Regions from separate parts of the Sphaerisporangium sp. NPDC051017 genome, predicted to be linked through region 1. Evidence: riboswitches for the same ligand, from Rfam matches in the RefSeq annotation. Region 1 holds a riboswitch; each other region holds the start of a gene.
The links. A riboswitch is a leader RNA that binds a small molecule or an ion and turns the genes downstream of it on or off. The one in region 1 is predicted to bind cyclic di-AMP.

Region 1 (6,067 bases):
TCGCCGCCGGGGCTGTCGTCGCGGATCACGGCGGCGCGGGTCCGTCATCTCGGGCCGCTGGTGGCGGAGGCCGCCTCGCGCGTCTCCAGGAAGCTGGGGGGCGAGCCGCCCGTCCGCCCGGCGGGGCCGCACGCACGCTGACCGGGGCCTGCAGAGGGGGCCGGCCCCGGTCGGCGCCCTTCCGGGGCGCCCTTCCGAGGCGTCTTTCCACGGCGTCTTTCCACGGCGTCTTTCCACGGCGTCCTGACGGCCACGTACACGGACACCGACCCCGATACCGGCCTTGACGTGCGGAAACACTCGGGAAACGCTCGCAGATGTGGAGTCGCGTGCGAACGTGGGGGAACGTGTCGTACTTCGTGCGGGAAAGTGGTGGATCGTGCCGGGCCTGTTCGGGGGGCGGCCATAGGCACGGTCAGTCCAGAAGCTCGGAGAAGCGGTCGGCGACCAGGTCCCAGCGCCACTCGCGCTCGATCCACGCGCGCCCGCGCTCCCCCATCCGCCGCGCCCGCCCGGGGTCCGCCAGCAGCGAGGCGAGCGCGCCGGCGACCTGCTCGGGCCGCTCGCCGTCCACCAGCAGGCCGGTCTCGCCGTCGCGGACGGCGTCGGGCGCGCCGCCCGAGGAGCCCGCGACGACCGGCAGCCCGGTCGCGGAGGCCTCCAGGTAGACGATGCCGAGCCCCTCGACGTCCAGGCCGCGCAGGCGCGTGCGGCAGGGCATGGCGAACACGTCCCCGGCGTCGTAGTAGGCGGGCAGGCTGCCCCAGGGCACCGGCCCGGTGATGATCACCGATCCGGCGAGGCCGCGCGCCCCGACCGTCCGCACCAGGGCCCGCCGGGACGGACCACCGCCGACCAGCAGCAGCACCGCGTCCGGGACGGCCCGCAGGACGGCCGGCCAGCAGCGCACCAGCGTGTCCTGGCCCTTGCGCGGCACCAGCCGGGACACGCACACCACGACCGGCCGGTCGCCGAGCCCGAGCGCCTCCCGCACCGCCGCGCCCCCGGCCCCCGGGCGGAACACGCTCGTGTCCACGCCCGGCGTCAGCCGGACCAGGCGCGACGGCGGGACGACCCGCGCCAGCCGTTCCCTGGTGTACTCGCCGAGGTAGGTGATGGCGTCGGCGTGCGCGCCGATCCTGGCGAGCAGGCCGCGCGCCCCCGGCACCCCGGCCCAGGCGGCCTCGTGGCCGTGGGTCAGCATGACCACCCGCCGGGCCCCGGCCGCGCGCAACGCCGGAGCGAGCAGGCCGAGCGGCGCGGCGGCGCCGAAGACGACGGTCTCGCACTTCTGCTCGCGCACCAGCGCCGCCGCCCGCCGGGCGACCCCGGGCAGGGGCAGCATGAGCGACGTGGGGTGGCGCACCACGGGGTACGGGCGGCGGGCGTCGAACTCCTCCCAGCCGGGCCAGCGCGAGGCGTACACGACGGTGGAGCCCGGCGGGCGGCGCTCGGCGAGGGCGTGGACGAACGCCTGGATGCCTCCCGGGCGCGGCGGGAAGTCGTTGGTGACGATCAGCGTGCGGCCCTGCGGGGTCACGGCTCCGGCAGCCCGTTCTGGCGGGCCCAGAAACGCGCCAGGGCGATGCGCTGCGGGGGCGTGGGGTGGGAGGCGTACAGGATGTACTCGAGGGCGTCCGGCGACAGATCGGAGAGGTTCGTGACGGCCAGCCGCCGCTGCATCGCGACGAACGTCGCCGGGTCGCGGGTCAGGTCCAGCGCGTGCAGGTCGGCCCTGGCCTCCACCGCGCGGCTGACGACGTTCTCGGCGGGGCCGGACAGGACGGTGGCGACGGCCATCAGCCCGAGCAGCAGCCCCACGGCGCGCGGGTCGCCCACGGAGGGCACCCGGGCGCGGCGCCGGAGGCTGGGAGCGCCGGCCACGAGGAACAGCAGGCACGCCCCGGCCGCGGCCCCGAGCGCGCCGACCAGCGTGCCGTACAGGACGTCGCCCCGCTTGGCGTGGCCGAGCTCGTGCGCGACGACCAGCTCGACCTCCTTCTCGGGGGCGCGCAGGAGCGTGTCGTAGACGACGATGCGCCGCGTCGCCCCGAAGCCGGAGACGTAGGCGTTGAGGGCGGTGGTCCTGCGCGAGGCGTCGGCGACCAGGACGTCCTTGACCGGGACGCCGTCGCGGGCGGCCATGGCGATCAGGTCCGCGCGCAGCGGCCCGGCGGGCATCGGCCGGAATTCGTTGAACAGCGGTTCCACGACGATCGGGTAGACGAAGGAGACCGCGACGGTGAACACGAAGGCGCCGATCGACGCCGGGATCCACCAGCGGGCGCGGAACCGGCGCGCCAGCCAGACCACGGCGAAGATCATGATGGCGGTCGTCACGACCTGGACGGCGAAGCCCTTCAGCCGGTCGGCGGACCACGCCGCCCAGTCCTGGGTGGAGAGCCCGTACGCGCGCAGGCGGGTCTCGTACCACATGCCGAGCGGCCACTTCAGCAGCAGGCTCACCGCCGAGAGGACGAGCACGCCGAGCGGGACGCGCAGCCACCACGGCCCCCTGAGGCGGTCGACGGCCCACGCGCCGAACGAGGTGAGGATGAACACGCCCGCCACGACCAGCGTGACCGCGAGCGACAGGTAGGCGGGCAGGCTGACGGCCGAGTCGAACGCTGCGGCCCGGTCGATCTGCGCGGCGGTGAAGTCGCGCGCGGGGTCCGGCCGCACCTCGCGGGCCCCGCTCAGGGCCTGCCACGGCGTCGTCACCGCGACGACCCCCGCCACCGCCGCGCCGAGCACGACCAGGGCGATGCCGGCCGCGCGCATTCCCCCGTCCATGCGCCGCCCCGGGCGGGTCTCCTCGATCAGCTCCCCCACCGATATCAGCCTTTCCGCCGTCGTCAGGACAGCTCCGCCTTCACGTATGCGCGCCAGGCGCCGGTGAACCGCCCGGCCGTCACCCCGAGCGCGCGCGGGAGGGCCCCCGCCGCGTCTGCCCTGTCTCCCCTCCTGAACTCACGGTAGAGGGCGACCAGGGCGGGTTCGCCGTAACGGGCCGCGACATACCGGCAGGCGAGCCACGCCTCCTCGTACGCCTGGGCCAGGCGCGGCGATCCGGGGGCGAAATCGTCCGGGCCGGGCAGCGCGGACGGCGTGCGGCCCGCGCGCACCTCGGCGGCCAGCTCGGCGGCGGCCTCGCGGACGGGGATGCCCGAGCGCAGGTAGCCCACGTAGTCGGCGAAGCCCTCGACCAGCCATTTCGGGGTGCGCGCGTCGGTCGCGGCCCCGGTGGCGACGTGCGTCAGCTCGTGGGCGAGGACGACGTCACGGCCGGCGTCGCTGAGGCGGGCGAACGAGCCCGGCTCGATGATCACGCGGTCGGTGGCGGCGACGGCGGCGAGGCCGTCCACCGAGGCGGGGGCCGCGAGCGTGGCCGCCTGCGCGGTGGTGGCGGGCACCAGGACCAGCGGGCGCACCGGCCCGGCGACCCGCGCGACGACGAGGCTCGCGCGGTCGGCCCTGCGGGCGAGGTCGGCGAGGTCTGCTTCGCTCGCGGTGGCCGTGCCGATCACCAGGGAGCGGGTTCCGCGGACAACGCGCGCGTGGCCCCAGATCTCCGGATGCTCGCCGGTCACGGCGTCCGGCGCCGGGGGCGTCGGGGGCACGGTCGGCGCGGTCAGGGGCGTGGCCGCGGACATGCCCGGGGGCGCAGGGGGCAGGTGCGGGGATACGAACGCGGACGGGGGCGCCGGTGGGGGCACAGAGGGGGACGGGGGCGACGGGGGGACGGTCAGCGCGGCCAGCAGGCCCGCCAGCACGGTCCCCAGCCACACGACGCGCATGCGGGCAATCTACCTGGCCGCTCCCCCGCCGGGGCGCTCCCCGCGCGGCACGACCCGCTCCCCGGCCCGGTGCTTCGCCGTCTCCGCGTGTGTTCCGGACCGGAACGCCGAAGGCCCCGCCCGCCTCCGAGGGGAGTGGAGGCGGGCGGGGCCCCTGAGGGGCCGCCGCGTGGCCGGTGGGCGCGGGCGAAGGCTTCCGGGGAAAGGGCTCCTTGGAAGTTCCCCCGCGCTCCGGTCACGCTCCGGGGCGAACGGCTCCGACGAAACTGCTCTTGCGATAGCCGTTCAGCTTGTCGATCCGCACACGGGTCCCGCTGTGCGGAGAGTGGATCATCTTGCCGTGACCGACGTACATGCCGACGTGGCCCAGTCCGTAGAAGAACATCAGGTCGCCCGGCTTGAGGTGCTTCCAGGAGACCTTCTTCCGCACGGAGCGGAACTGGCTGGCCGCGATGCGCGGCAGCTTCACACCGGCCTTGCGCCAGGCGTACACGACCAGGCCTGAGCAGTCGAACGCACCGGGGCCGCTGGCACCCCACCGGTACGGGTCTCCGATCTGCTTCTTGGCCACTTCCACCGCGGTGTGCGCCTTGATCCGCTGTCTGGCGGCCCTGGTGAGCTTGGTGGTCTTGGTCGTCTTGGTCGTCTTGGAGGTCTTCCCGGTCTTGCCGGGCTTGATGACCTTGCCGACCTTGACCGAGCTCTGCGCCATGGCCGTGACGGCCGCGTCCGCCGAGGGTGCCTGCACCGGCACCACGGCGACGGATGCCGTCATGGTGAGGGCGGCACCGCTGAGGGAGAGCCGGGCGAATCTGGACAGGCTGGGGCTAGGGGTAGTGCTGGACAGGATCGCTCCTTGGTTCTTCCACTTACGCCTACCGGGTTAGCTGACGGATTCGGGCATGGAAGTAGCCCTACGGCGCAATGGCGCCGATTCACCCCCGACCCCTGGGGTAGGGGTCAATTGGTTCCCCGGCTCCGTGCTCCTTGCCGCACGGATTCGGCAGACCACCGCCTGTGGTTTTCTCGGTTTCCCTATGTGTTCACGGCGGCGGCCGAATGGATGGTCTTGCATAAGCCGGCCCCCGCGACGGTCCGGCCTACAACGCGACGGCATGGCGTGCTCGCCGCGGCCCAGAAGGTACAAGATTTGCCAATTTACGGCAAAGGGTCAGCCCGGTGAACGTAGATCAAATAACGCGATCTTCGCCAGATAACGCCTGCATATCAATGACGCCTGTTACCCGAATGTGATTCCCCTCACATATCCCGAAACTTGGCCCGATAGAAGTCCCACCGGCCACGGGAGTCACACGAGTTAGCGATCTTGGTCGCCCGGGACCGACCGCGCGGTCTCTCTAGAGATGCAAGTATGCAAGAGGTGTTTAGCAATTCCTCTTGCACAGTAATCGTTGTGCATGCCAGCGTGGGGCCATGGAGAACGAGAACGTCCGGCAGATCACCGACTCCCGCGTCCTGGCGGCCCTTGCCCACCCCCTACGCAGGCGGCTCATGGACGCCCTGCGGGTCTACGGGCCCTGCACGGTCAGCATGCTGGCCGACCACACCGGCCAGGCGGTCGCGAACGTCAGCCACCACCTGCGCGTCCTGGCCTCGGGAGAGCTGATCGAGGAGGCACCCGAGCTGGCCCGCGACCGGCGGGAACGCTGGTGGCGCCTGGTCGCGAACGCGATCCGCTGGTCCACGCGCGACTTCGAGGGCGACCCCGCCTCCGCGGCCATCGCCGGCGCGGCCGAGTCGCTCAACCTCGAACACCACGTCAACCTCGTGCGCGCCTACTACGCCTCCTCCGAGGAGGAGCGCGAGGCGTGGCACGGCGCGCCCTTCTCCACCGACAAGTGGCTGCGGCTGACGCCCTCGGAGCTGTCCGAGCTGTCCCACGAGGTCATCGGCCTCTACGAGCGCTGGGCCACGCGGGAGATCCCGGACGACGGCCGGCGCCGCGACCCGGTGTTCGTGTTCACCTTCGGCGTCCCGGGGCGCCCGTGAAGGCCCGCCGCGCCCGGCCCGCGTGGGCGCGCCCCGCCGGCACCGGTACCCTGCCCCCCGAAACCCCGAGCGCGGACGCCCGTCCCCCCGGGCTTCGGAGGCGCGGCGGGCTGCTACGCGAGCGCGACTTCCGGCTGCTGTGGGTCGGCGAGACGGCCGGCGCGTTCGGAAGCTCGGTCACCACTGTGGCCCTGCCGCTCGTGGCCATCACCGTCCTGCAGGCGAACGCGCTGGTCGTGGGCGTGCCGGCGGCCGAGATC
Region 2 (6,067 bases), on a different contig from region 1:
CGGAGGCGGTAATGCCGTTGAGAACCACGGGCCGCGGGAAGTCGGTCTCGCGCTTCATCGCCGCGACGGAAACGGCGGCACCCTCCGCCGGTCCGCCGCAAGACGGATCTTCGTCGTCTTCTTCGCCGGGTGTCACTCCGTACAGGGAATGCGTCTCAAAGCCGCCGGACTGTGTACACACCGAACGTAATGACCGCACCAAGAACCAGAAGGCACGCCGATGACCGCCGCGTCAGGGTCGGCGGGGATTTCCATCGGAGAAGACGAGAAGCGCCGGCGATCGGCGTCAGGAGCGATGCCGGGATCGGCTACGCGGGGCCGCTATCACCGCCGAACGGCAGGGCCGGAGAGATGGACGCGGACGCGCGCGGCGGCGAGCCGGCGGCGTCCGACGGGCGGGCGGCACGGCCCGCGAGAAGGGACATGGGCCCGTGCGGACCCCGGTCGGCGTGAGCGCGGCCGTGCGCGCCGCCCTGCGGGACGTGACGCGCTCCGGCGCGAGCCGGAGGGGGATGCTTGGGGTGACCGACTCGGGGCGGTTCTGCGGTCATCTGATCGCCTTTCGCGACAAGCGAAGGTGGATTCGGGTTCGTGCAAGGTCCTATCGCATATACAGGTCTGTCCGTTACCGATTCGCCGATGTTGGCGTCACCGATCGCGAAGTCCGGGGTCCCGCCCCGCCCGGGCGGCGGCCGGCCCCGGACACGCGTCAGGGCCGGAGGAGCACCCCCCGGCCCTGATACGGCGACGTAACTACTTGACCTTGACGACGACCGTGTTCGCGACCTTGTCGTGAAGGGTCTGCTGCAGCGGCTTGTCCCAGAACAGCCACAGGAGGTTCACGAGCGCGAAGAGGCCGGCGATCCAGCCGAGGAACGGAATCCACTGGAGGAACCTCGGCCCGTAGAGGACGAGCGCGCGCTTGCCCACCACGTCGGTGGCGAGCGGCGACTGCACGGAGCCGCCCACCGGGACGACCTTGATGCCCATGGCGATCTTGCCGATCGTCTGGCCGCGCTGCCGGAGCATCAGGAATTCGTAGGCGACGTAGGCCAGGCCGATGATGATCGCGCCGAGCAGCCCGGCGATGAAGGCACCGCCGCCCTCGATGATCGTCCCCGTGCTCGCGTCGAAGCTCGGCGAGGTGACGAAGATGGCGGCGATGACGGCGGTGAGGATGAACGTCGGGATCGCGAGGATCACGGCGTCGATGATGCGGGCGACGAGGCGCTGCCACCACTCCGCCAGCGGCGCCGGCGCGCCCGGGGGGACCGGGCCTGCGGCGGCGGCACCGTACGACTGCTGGTAGCCGGGCGCCTGGCCGTACCCCTGCTGGCCGTAGCCCTGCGGGGAGTGCCCGGGCTGGTTGTAGCTCTGCTGCCCGTACTGCGCCTGCTGCTGGCCGTACTGCTCGCCGTAGCCCTGCTGCTGGCCGTACCCCTGCTGGGCGTAGCCCTGGTCGCCGTACCCCGGCTGGGCCTGCTGCCCCTGCTGGCCGTACTGCTGACCGTAGCCCTGCTGCTGGCCGTAACCCCCCGCCTGCTGGCCATAACCCTGCTGCTGGCTCTGCTGACCGTAACCCTGGTCGCCGTAGCCCTGCTGCTGGCCCTGCTGACCGTACTGCGGCTGCTGCCCGTACGACTGCTGGCCCTGCTGACCCTGCTGACCATAGGACGCCTGCTGCTGCCCGTACGCCTGGTCGCCGTAGCCCTGGTCGCCGTAGCCCTGCTGGCCGTAGCCCTGCTGACTCTGCTGACCATAGCCCTGGCCGGCCGCCGGCTGGCCGTAGCCCTGCTGCTGACCGTACTGCTGACCCTGCTGGCCGTACTGCTGGCCGTAGCCCTGCTGCTGGCCGTACTGGTTGGGGTGTTCCGATGTCGGCTGAGGACGGTGGACGACCGTCACCTCAGGATCTGCGTTCTGATGCCCGTATTGCGGAGATCCGGACGACGGCTGGTGGCCGTCCGGTTCGTCGCGGGGGTACGGCGGCTGTCCGGTGCTCACCGTGTCACCTCACTTCGGCTTCGCATGCGGCATATGTCAGACACGCATGCAGTGGTGTTGCCCAACGTAGCGACAGCCGCATCAACAGTCACCTTTCCATCAGGTCATCGCGAGGGTCAAGATCGGGGGACCAAATGGAGGAGCATCCGCGTGTTGCCGAGGGTGTTGGGCTTGACATGTTCCAGATCGAGGAACTCGGCTACGCCCTCATCGTAGGAGTCGAGCAACTCGGCGTACACCTCAGGAGACACCGGAGTGCCCTGGATGGGGGCGAAACCGTGCCTGGCGAAGAATTCGACCTCGAACGTCAGGCAGAAGACCCGCCGCAGCCCCAGATCGCGAGCCGCGTCGATGAGCGCGCCGACGATCATATGCCCGATTCCCATGCCACGGCAGCCGATATCGACCGCAACGGTGCGAATCTCGGCCAGATCCTCCCAGAGGACGTGAAGCGCCCCGCATCCGACGACCGCGCCGTCCCGTTCGGCGACCCAGAACTCCTGGACGTCCTCGTAAAGGGTGACCGTCGACTTGCGCAGCAGGCGCGGGCCGTCGCCGGAGTAGGTGTCGACGAGCCGCCTGATGGCCCGGACGTCGGGCGTGCGGGCTCGTCGCACCACCACCGTGCTGCCGGAGGGCACGGACTCCACGACCTGCTCCATGAAGCGCCAGGGTATCCTCCCGCGCGGGTCCGCCGCCGCCGGCGTTACCGCATCGATTCCGGGATCGATCGCGGTATCGGACCGCCCGAAACCCCGCCCCCTCGATATCGGCGTGGCGGATGGTGACGGAGTGAACGCGTGGCGTCAAAGAGACGGCGACGACATCCGCTTCGGCGGGATATGACGTTCCGCACAGTCGCGGACCTGCGTCACGTGCGCCCGACTTGAGGTCAAAAACGCATAAACGCAGGGTAATGCAGCCCCGCAAGCACTTGGAGCGTGATCATCCTGTGATGTCCCGGTTGTGAAACCTCAACAGAATCCGCAGTTCCGGTTGAGGCGGAACCTGAGCTGCACTAGTGTCCAGCGTCGATACCGGTCATCGCACAGCGGTGGCCGCGCCGCCGAATCCCGGCCGCACCCCCGTAAGCGGCGGGAACCGGGGACCCAACGGCGCACGCAGGGGGCACGCCCCCGGCGGGCCGCCATCCCGGGGTGAATCCGAGAGGGAGGGCATGGACGTGTCCTCTGTGGTCGCGCGCTCGGTAGGGCTACTCCGGCCCGAACCCGTCAGCTAACCCGGTAGGCGGCCGAGGAGAGGAGCTCGTTGGTGCAGCCTAGGCGCACGCCTGGTAGAAGCGCGGGCAGGCATGCCCGTCCCAAACGTACGGAGCGCGCCCAAGCCGGCGGAGTCACCAAGCGTCTTCCCCGCCGGATCGCGCTCGTCACCGCCGCCCTGACCGTCCTGACGTTCGGCTCGCCGCTCGTGTCGGCGACCGCCGAGCCGAAGCCGAGCCTCAAGGACCTCAAGAACCAGGTCGAGAGCCTCTACGAGCAGATCGAGTCGCTCACCGAGCAGTACAACGGCCAGAAGGAACGCCTGAAGCAGGCGCAGCGCTCGGCCGAGCTCGCCAAGAAGACGCTCACGCGCAGCGAGACCGACCTGGAGGAGAAGCGCCGCCAGGCGGCCCTGTACGCCCAGGACGCGTACATGACCGGCGGTGTGGGCTCCTCCCTGGCGCTGGCGATGTCCGGCGACCCCGACGGCTACCTGGACCGCGCCGCGACCACCTACGCCCTCCAGTTGCAGCAGGGCGAGGAGGTCTCCCAGATCACCAAGTCCATGGACATCGCCGAACGCGCGAAGGAAAGCGCCAAGGCGCGCGAAGGCGAGGTCAAGAAGCTCGTCGCCGATCTGTCCTCACAGCGCGACAAGATCCGCAAGCTGGTCGCCAAGACCGAGAGCACGCTGTTCAAGCGGGCGCTGTCGCAGGCCGGGCAGACGTACGGGCGGGCCACCCGCATCGACATCCCGATCCCGGGCCAGGGCAAGGCCGCCGAGGCCGCCAGGTGGGCGATGACCCAGCAGCTCAAGCCGTACGTGTGGGGCGCGGCGGGCCCGAGCACCTACGACTGCTCCGGCCTGGTGATGTGGGCCTACCAGAAGGTCGGCATCAGCCTGCCACACTACACCGGCGACCAGTGGACGGCGGGCACGCACATCAACCGGGAGGACATGCGCCCGGGCGACCTGGTGTTCTTCTACGGCGACCTGCACCACGTCGGCCTCTACATCGGGGGCGGAATGATGGTGCACGCCCCGCGCACGGGTGACGTCGTGCGGGTCGTCCCGCTGGGCAACCGTCCGTTCGCCGGAGCCGTGCGCATCGCCGACTGAGCCGACCGAACCGACCTGGCCGGGCCGACCGAACCAACCGAACCGACCTGGCCGAACCAACCGAACCGACCTGGCCGGGCCGACCGAACCAACCGTGCCGACCTGGCCGGGCCGACCGAGTCCGGCCGGGGCGGCCGGCATCGGGCCGATACACGGGCCGACGCCGATGCACAGGCCGGCACAGGATCGGCTGACACAGGCGCACCCCGGGTGGTGGGCGACCGGTTCCCGGGGTGGCCGGCTCTCGCGGGCTGGATCGGCTAGATCAGCCTGCGGCGGGCCGCCCATGCCACGGCCTCGATGGCGGTGGCGACGCCGATGCGGTCGCAGATGCCCCGGAGGCGGCGCCGGACCGTACGGCCGCTGACGTCGAGCCGCCGACCCACACGGTCGACGGTCACGCCCTTGGCCAGTTCGGCGAGCAAGAGAAGATCATCGTCACTCAACCCCACGCCGTCTGATCCCGGGGGAATGTCATTCCCTCGGGAAACCAGATCCGGATACGCCATCGGGTGTCCTCCCCCACGACGAACTCGGCAACATACTGGAATGCTTCTGGCTCGCCCGTCAGGAACGGTAAACGCCACGTTCAAAGGTCGTCAAGCTCCGACCCTCCATAGGCGTTCCCTTCTTGATTGACATACCAGTGCATATGTGAACTACTCATGACATGTTCGCGAACCCGTAGGCTGGGGGGCCGACAGGCGTGAAGATCGAGGAGGGCACCGGCCGGGGACGCGGCCCCGGCCGCCCGCGATGCTGGTCGACGACGGACTCGGCGGCGCGTACGGTGGGATCACCCCCACCGCGCATATAAGATCAACGCGTCTCCGCCCGTAATTATCCGTGAAATCACTGGCCCATTCCGACCTTTTTCGGCCGAACGCGCCCACGTACGGAAGGTGTCCCCGGGACCGGCTTTAGACGCTATGGACCTCGCCCGGCCGCGTAATCGGCGCGGGCGCTTCGATATGGATCTCGGCCGATGCGCGCCCGCGCGGACGAATGGGTCAGCTGGTGTTGCGGTTGTAGATGAGCCGCAATCCGATGAGCGTGAGCCACGGCTCGTGCACGTCGATCGAGCGCGCCTCGTCCACCACGGGGGAGGCGAGCGAGCCGGTGGCCACGACCGTGACGTCGTCCGGGTCGGCGGCGAGCTCGGGCGCCATGCGCTCGACGATGCCGTCCACCTGCCCGGCGAAGCCGTAGATGATGCCGGCCTGGAGCGCCTCGACGGTGTTCTTGGCGATCATCGAGCGCGGGCGCACGAGCTCCACCTTGTGGAGCTGCGCGCCCGCGGCCGCCAGGGCGTCCACGGAGATCTCGATGCCGGGGGCGGTGACCGCGCCGACGTACTCGCCCTTGGCGGACACGGCGTCGAACGAGGTGGCCGTGCCGAAGTCGACGATCACGCACGGCCCGCCGTACAACGTGATGGCGGCGAGCGCGTTGACGATGCGGTCGCTGCCGATTTCCTTGGGGTTGTCCATGCGCACCGGCACGCCGGTGCGCACGCCGGGCTCCACGATGACGGCCGTGACGTCGCCGTAGTAGCGCCGGCACATCTCACGCATCTCGTTCAGCACGGACGGGACGGTGGAGCAGATGGAGATGCCGCTGATGTCGGCGCCCTTGAGCAGGGGGCTCTGGCCGAGCAGCCCCTGGAGGACGACCGCGATCTCGTCGGCGGTGCGCCTCGCGTCCGTGGCGAGGCGCCAGTGCT
Region 3 (6,067 bases), on a different contig from region 1:
CGGACACGCTGATCCACACGTGGGACCTCGCGACGGCGATCGGCGGCGACGACCGCCTCGACCCGGAGCTGGTGGAGGTGTGCACGGCGTGGTTCGCCGGGGCCGAGGAGTCCTACCGGCAGGCAGGAGTGATAGGAGATCGCCCGCTGTCACCGGACCACGCCGACGCGCAGACGCGCCTGCTGGCGGCCTGGGGCCGCAGCGGGCGTCTGGAGGACGAAGGAGCCCCGGAAGGGGCCTGAGCGCGGCTTGGAGGCCCGGGGGAGGGTCAGCGCGCGTTCGGCCGCTTGCCGTGGTTGGCCTTCCTCTTCTTGCGGGCCCGGCCCTTGCGCGCACGTCTGGCCATCTTGGCGTCCCTTCCTGTTCGATTCCTGTTTCCAATCTGGTCCCGTGACCGGGTTCCGCACAAGGCCCAAACGTCAAAGAGAGCGCAGACGCGGGCCGGGGACGTCGCGAATCGTCACAGCGGCCGGTCCGTCGAAGTGAGCGTTCCGGCATCACATTCCAACATTGGACCGGTACTAATATGTGATAATTTGGGGAAATCTGTTGAAGAGGAGCGACGATGCTGGCCCAGCAACGGCAGCAGGCGATCCTCGAGCGCGTACGCAGGAACGGCGCGGCGCGGGTCGCCGATCTGGTGCGCGAGCTCGGGGTGTCCGACATGACGATCCGCCGCGACCTGGAGGTCCTGGCGGAACGAGGGCTTATCGAGAAGGTCCACGGCGGCGCCACGGCCACGGGGGCGGGGTCGACCGAGGAGCCCGGGTTCGCCGCGAAGTCCGTGCGCCAGCAGGCCGAGAAGGAGGCCATCGCGCGCCGGGCCGCGGAGCTCGTACGGCCCGGCACCGCCGTCGCGCTGTCGGCCGGCACGACGACCTGGACCCTCGCCCACCACCTGGTCGACGTCCCCGAGCTGACCGTCATCACCAATTCCCTGCAGGTGGCCGACGTCTTCCACCGCGCGGGCCGTCCGGACCAGACCGTGGTGCTCACCGGCGGGGTGCGCACGCCGTCGGACGCGCTGGTCGGGCCGGTCGCGGTGGCCGCGATCCGCGAGCTGAACGTCGACACCCTGATGCTGGGCGTGCACGGCATGAACCCGCGGGCGGGTTTCACCACACCCAACCTGCTGGAGGCGGAGACGAACCGGGAGCTCGTCGCCGCCGCGCAGCAGCTCGTCGTGCTGGCCGACCACACCAAGTGGGGCACCGTCGGCATCAGCACGATCGCCAAACTGGAGGAGGCGCACGTGCTGGTCAGCGACACGGGCCTGCCGGAGGAGGCGAGGCCCCTGCTGTCCGACCAGGTCGGCACGCTGGTGCTGGCGGAACCGGGCGAGGCGGCGCAGGTGGCGGCCCAGTGAAGCGAACCGTCACCCACCTGGCCGACGGACGCGAGCTGATCTATTTCGACCGGCGTGACGACGCCGACCGCGGCGCGCCCGACACGCGCGAGCTGCCCGCGCGGCCCCGGGCCTCCGAGCTCCGCCACGACCCGATCATGGACGAGTGGGTCGCCGTCGCCGGGCACCGGCAGGGCCGTACGTTCCTGCCTCCGGCCGACCAGTGCCCGCTGTGCCCCTCGGTGCCCGGCAGGCGGACCGAGATCCCCTCCCCCGAGTACGACGTCGCGGTGTTCGAGAACCGCTTCCCCTCCTTCAGCGACCACGAGGGCACCTACGAGGAGCCCGGCGGGCTGAGCGAGGTGCGGCCCGGCGTGGGGCGGTGCGAGGTGGTGTGCTTCACCTCCGAGCACGATTCCTCGTTCGCCGCGCTCTCCCCCGAGCGGGTCGATCTGGTCCTGACGGCCTGGGCGGACCGGACGGCGGAGCTGTCCGCGCTGCCGGGCGTGGAGCAGGTGTTCTGCTTCGAGAACCGCGGCGCGGAGATCGGCATCACCCTGTCGCACCCGCACGGGCAGATCTACGCGTATCCGTACGTGACCCCGCGGACCCGGCAGATGCTCGCCTCCGCCGCGCGCTACCGCGAGCGTACGGGCGGCGACCTGTTCGCCGACGTTCTGGCGGCCGAGCGCAAGGCCGAGATCCGCGTGGTGGCGGCGAACGACCACTGGACGGCGTTCGTCCCCGCCGCGGCGCGCTGGCCGTTCGAGGTGCACGTGTACCTGAACCGGCGGGTCCCCGACCTGGGGTCGCTGAACGTGGAGGAGCGCGCGGCGTTCGGCCCGTTGTACACCGGGGTGCTACGGCGGCTGGACGGCCTGTTCGACGTGCCCATGCCGTACGTCGCGGCCTGGCACCAGGCGCCGGTGCGCGAGGGGCGCGACCTCGCCTACCTGCACCTGCAGCTTTTCAGCATCCGCAGGGCGCCGCAGAAGCTGAAGTACCTGGCGGGGTCGGAGTCCGCCATGGGCGCCTTCGTGAACGACGTGCCGCCCGAGGAGGCGGCCCGACAACTCCGGACACAAGACGGTTTTTAGGACAATTCACCACAAAGCTACCGCGAGGTACGGTCAACCACTAACATCCATCGAACACCGGCCGTAACGGCCGGTACGCCTAATCCCGGGTGCCCCGCCCGGGAACCGGGGACCCAACGGTTCTGGGGTGAATCCACGTCGTGGTAGGGCTGCTCCGGCCCGAACCCGTCAGCTAACCCGGTCGGCGGATGGAGAGGAGAGGGCTCTGCCCCCGACCACCGGCCGCCACGCCACCGTGGCCGCAGGCGTCATGACCGTTCTCACCATGTTCACCATGGCCGGGCACACGCTCGCCCCGGCGGCGGCCGCGAGCGCCGCCCCCAAACCGACGGAGAAGCAGCTCAAGGCACAACTGGAATCGCTCGGCAAGCAGGTCGACCGGCTGATCGAGAAGTACAACGCCAAGCGCGTCGCCGTGGCCGAGGCCAAGGCGGCCGAGAAGGCGTCGCGCTCACGCCTCAAGGAGGCCGAGCAGGGCCTGGAGGCGGTGCAGGAGCAGGTGGGCGACCTCGCCCAGCTCCAGTACCAGGCGGGCGACCTCGGCGTCGCGGGCCAGCTCATGTCCCCCGGCTACGGCGGCGCCGCCCTGCTCCTCCAGCTCCAGGAAGAGCAGAACGCCAAGATCGCGAAGTTCGCGGTGGTACGGGACGAGCGCAGGAAAGCCTCGGACGAGGCCGCGCGGCTCACCGTGCGCCTGCGCGGCGACGTGGCCGAGGTGACCGCTCAGCGCAAGGACGCCGAGCGGCTGATCGGCCAGATCAAGGACAAGCTGGACGCGCTCGTGCCGAACGCGCCCGGCAAGCGGGCCAACGGATCGTGGGCCCCCGAACTGCCCGCCGGGAGCGACAACATCACCCCGCGGATGCGCCTGATGCGGGCGGAGGTGCGCAGCCACTTCGACCTGAGCTTCCCGGTCGGCTGCTACCGGCCCGAGGACTCCGGCGAGCATCCGCTGGGGAGGGCCTGCGACTTCATGCTCAGCTCGGGCGGCGCGATGCCGTCCGCCGGACAGGCGGCGCTGGGCGGCGCGATCGCCGCCTGGGCGATCAAGAACGGCGGCAAGCTGGGCGTGAAGTACGTCATCTACCGGCAGCGCATCTACAACCTGGGCTTCCCGGGCTGGCGCGCGATGGAGGACCGGGGCGGCGTCACGGCCAACCACTTCGACCACGTGCACATCTCGATGTACTGAACGCCGGACGAGGCGCCGCCGGCCGGGCGGCGCCTCCGGCGAGTGAGGGTCAGCCCGTCAGGCGGATCGGGTTGACGATGTCGGCGTAGATCAGCAGGCCGAAGACCACGAACAGCACCGCCACCACGCCGTACGTCAGCGGCAGGGCCTTGGCGATGTCGACGTGCCCCGGCATCGCGCGGCGGCGCACCCGGGCGTACCCGCGCTTGAGGCCCTCCCACAGCGCGCCCGCGATCTGGCCACCGTCCAGGGGCAGCAGCGGGACGAGGTTGAACATGCCGACCGCGAGGTTCATGCCGCCGAGCAACTGGAGGAACAGGGCGATCTTCCCCTCCAGCGGGAGCTTGGAGGCGGCGATCTCACCGCCGATCCTGCCCGCGCCGACGACGCTCTGCGGGCTGTCGATCGCGCGCTCGGCCCCGCCGAAGGCTGCCTGGTACACGCCGACGAGCTTCTGGGGGAACTGCGCCAGGGCCTGCGCCGTGCGGACGGTCATGTTCCACATCGCGCCGACGGCGTACCCCGGCCCCTGCTTCTCGACGACGATGACGGGCGTGACGCCGAGGAAGCCGACGTTCTTGTCCATCTTCCTCGGATCGGCGGCCGAGGGGCGGTCCTGGGCGATGAGGGTGGTGGTGAGCGTCATCGGCTTGCCGTCGCGGTGGATGCCGATGGCGACGGGGCCGGCGCCGTGCGCGCGGATCAGCCGGGTGGCGTCCTCCCAGGTGCGCACGGGCGTGCCGCCGAAGGAGACGATCGTGTCGTTCGTCCGCAGGCCCGCCTGCGCGGCGGGCGTGGGCTTGAAGGACGAGTCGCACTTCTGCCCCTTGGTCTCCTGCGCGAGGGTCATGACGCACTCGGAGACCTTGGCGACGGTGGGCTTGGTGACCTCGATGCCGAAGCCCATGAAGACGACCGAGAACAGGGCGAAGGCCAGCACGAAGTTCATCAGCGGGCCGCCGAGGAAGATGATGAGGCGCTGCCACCACGGCTTGCGGTACAGGACGCGGTCCTCGTCGCCGGGGCCGACCTCCTCCAGAGATGCCTGCCGGGCGCTCTCGATGAGGCCCTGCCAGGGGCCGGTGGGCATGGAGCGCAGTTTGCCGCCGTCGTCGGGCCGCGGGGGCAGCGGGCCGATCATGCGGATGTAACCGCCGAACGGAATCCACTTCAGGCCGTATTCGGTTTCACCGCGGCGCCGCGACCAGACCGTCGGACCGAAACCGACCATGTACTGCGTGACCCTGACCCCGAAGAACTTGGCGGGTACCAGGTGCCCGAACTCGTGCAGGGCAATGGACAAGGCCATCCCGAGGAAGAAGATGAGAAACCCGGCCACGATGAGCCAGCTCATAGGTGCTACCCCCACCTGCGGAGAAGATGCCTGCTGTTTACATTGCCCCCTCCGAGCCTAACCGAACTCCCCGGCGGACCCCGCCGTACCCCGAAAGACCGCATCGACGACCAACCGTAGGAGTGACTTGCGCGGCGTGGACCGAATCGGGAGACTGCATTGACGGTAAGCAATCATCTAGACACCGTGGGATATGAACCGGCGAAGCGGCATTTGCCGGATCTGTTCCAGGGCCACTCAAGGGAGCGCCTTGATACGCATCCTGGTCGCCGAACATCTCCCGCTGGTACGCCGGGGACTGGTGGCGTCGCTGAACGGGGAGCAGGATCTCATGGTGATCGCCGATGTCGCCTCCGGCGAATACATCATCCCGGCCGCGCTTGAACTCGACCCGGACGCCGCGGTGATCGACGTGGACCTTCCGGACGTCGACGGGTTCACCGCCGCCGCGCGCCTGCACGAGAAGGCTCCCCGCTGCCGGGTGCTGCTGCTGTCGGGCCAGCCCAATCCAGGCCAGGTCCGGCGCGCCTTCGCGGCCCACGCGCTGGGATTCCTGAGCATCGACATCGCCCCCGAGCACCTCGCGGACGGCATCCGCCGCGTCGCCGCCGGGCGCAAGGCCGTCGACTCCGACCTCGCCATCGCCGCGCTGACCTCGGCCGACAACCCGCTGACGCCCCGCGAGATGGACGTGCTGCGCATCGCGGCGCAGGGGGCCGCCTCCAAGGAGATCGCGGCGAAGCTCTATTTATCCGTAGGAACGGTCCGAAACCACTTATCCCGCATCATCTGCAAGACAGGGGCGCGCAACCGCGTGGACGCCGTCAGGATCGCCGCCGAGGCGGGCTGGCTGTAGAGACCGGCAGGTCAGGGACGCCAGATGAGGATGAGGGCGCAGTCGTCGTTGTGCCCCGCGGACATCGAGTTGACGAGGGGACCCGCGCCGTCGTGGAAGCCCGAGGGCACCAGGCGCTCGGCCTCTCCGAGCAGCCGGTCGAGGCCGGAATCGATGTCCCGCCCGGGCTGCTCGATCAGCCCGTCGGTGTAGAGCATGAGCGCGTCGCCCTTGTGCAGGACGC

Region 2: another riboswitch for cyclic di-AMP. It lies ahead of AB0M95_RS02565 (NlpC/P60 family protein); the one in region 1 lies ahead of AB0M95_RS08790 (C40 family peptidase).
Region 3: another riboswitch for cyclic di-AMP. It lies ahead of AB0M95_RS13170 (hypothetical protein); the one in region 1 lies ahead of AB0M95_RS08790 (C40 family peptidase).

What each region holds. Positions count from the first base shown of each region.
Region 1 is NZ_JBFBCI010000007.1:55,136-61,202, reverse strand. Features, by position in the region: gene AB0M95_RS08805 (glycosyltransferase family 4 protein) at 416-1,540, opposite strand; gene AB0M95_RS08800 (M48 family metallopeptidase) at 1,537-2,832, opposite strand; gene AB0M95_RS08795 (hypothetical protein) at 2,856-3,797, opposite strand; gene AB0M95_RS08790 (C40 family peptidase) at 4,033-4,572, opposite strand; cyclic di-AMP (ydaO/yuaA leader) riboswitch at 4,655-4,813, opposite strand; gene AB0M95_RS08785 (metalloregulator ArsR/SmtB family transcription factor) at 5,232-5,807, shown strand; gene AB0M95_RS08780 (hypothetical protein) at 5,804-6,067, shown strand, end outside.
Region 2 is NZ_JBFBCI010000001.1:519,559-525,625, reverse strand. Features, by position in the region: gene AB0M95_RS02575 (RDD family protein) at 754-2,004, opposite strand; gene AB0M95_RS02570 (amino-acid N-acetyltransferase) at 2,121-2,666, opposite strand; cyclic di-AMP (ydaO/yuaA leader) riboswitch at 3,070-3,271, shown strand; gene AB0M95_RS02565 (NlpC/P60 family protein) at 3,277-4,344, shown strand; gene AB0M95_RS02560 (LuxR C-terminal-related transcriptional regulator) at 4,605-4,769, opposite strand; gene AB0M95_RS02555 (type III pantothenate kinase) at 5,355-6,067, opposite strand, start outside.
Region 3 is NZ_JBFBCI010000012.1:31,520-37,586, forward strand. Features, by position in the region: gene AB0M95_RS13155 (TIGR03086 family metal-binding protein) at 1-242, shown strand, start outside; gene AB0M95_RS13160 (DeoR/GlpR family DNA-binding transcription regulator) at 566-1,366, shown strand; gene galT (galactose-1-phosphate uridylyltransferase) at 1,363-2,442, shown strand; cyclic di-AMP (ydaO/yuaA leader) riboswitch at 2,509-2,643, shown strand; gene AB0M95_RS13170 (hypothetical protein) at 2,693-3,634, shown strand; gene AB0M95_RS13175 (site-2 protease family protein) at 3,684-4,988, opposite strand; gene AB0M95_RS13180 (response regulator transcription factor) at 5,239-5,844, shown strand; gene AB0M95_RS13185 (PP2C family protein-serine/threonine phosphatase) at 5,856-6,067, opposite strand, start outside.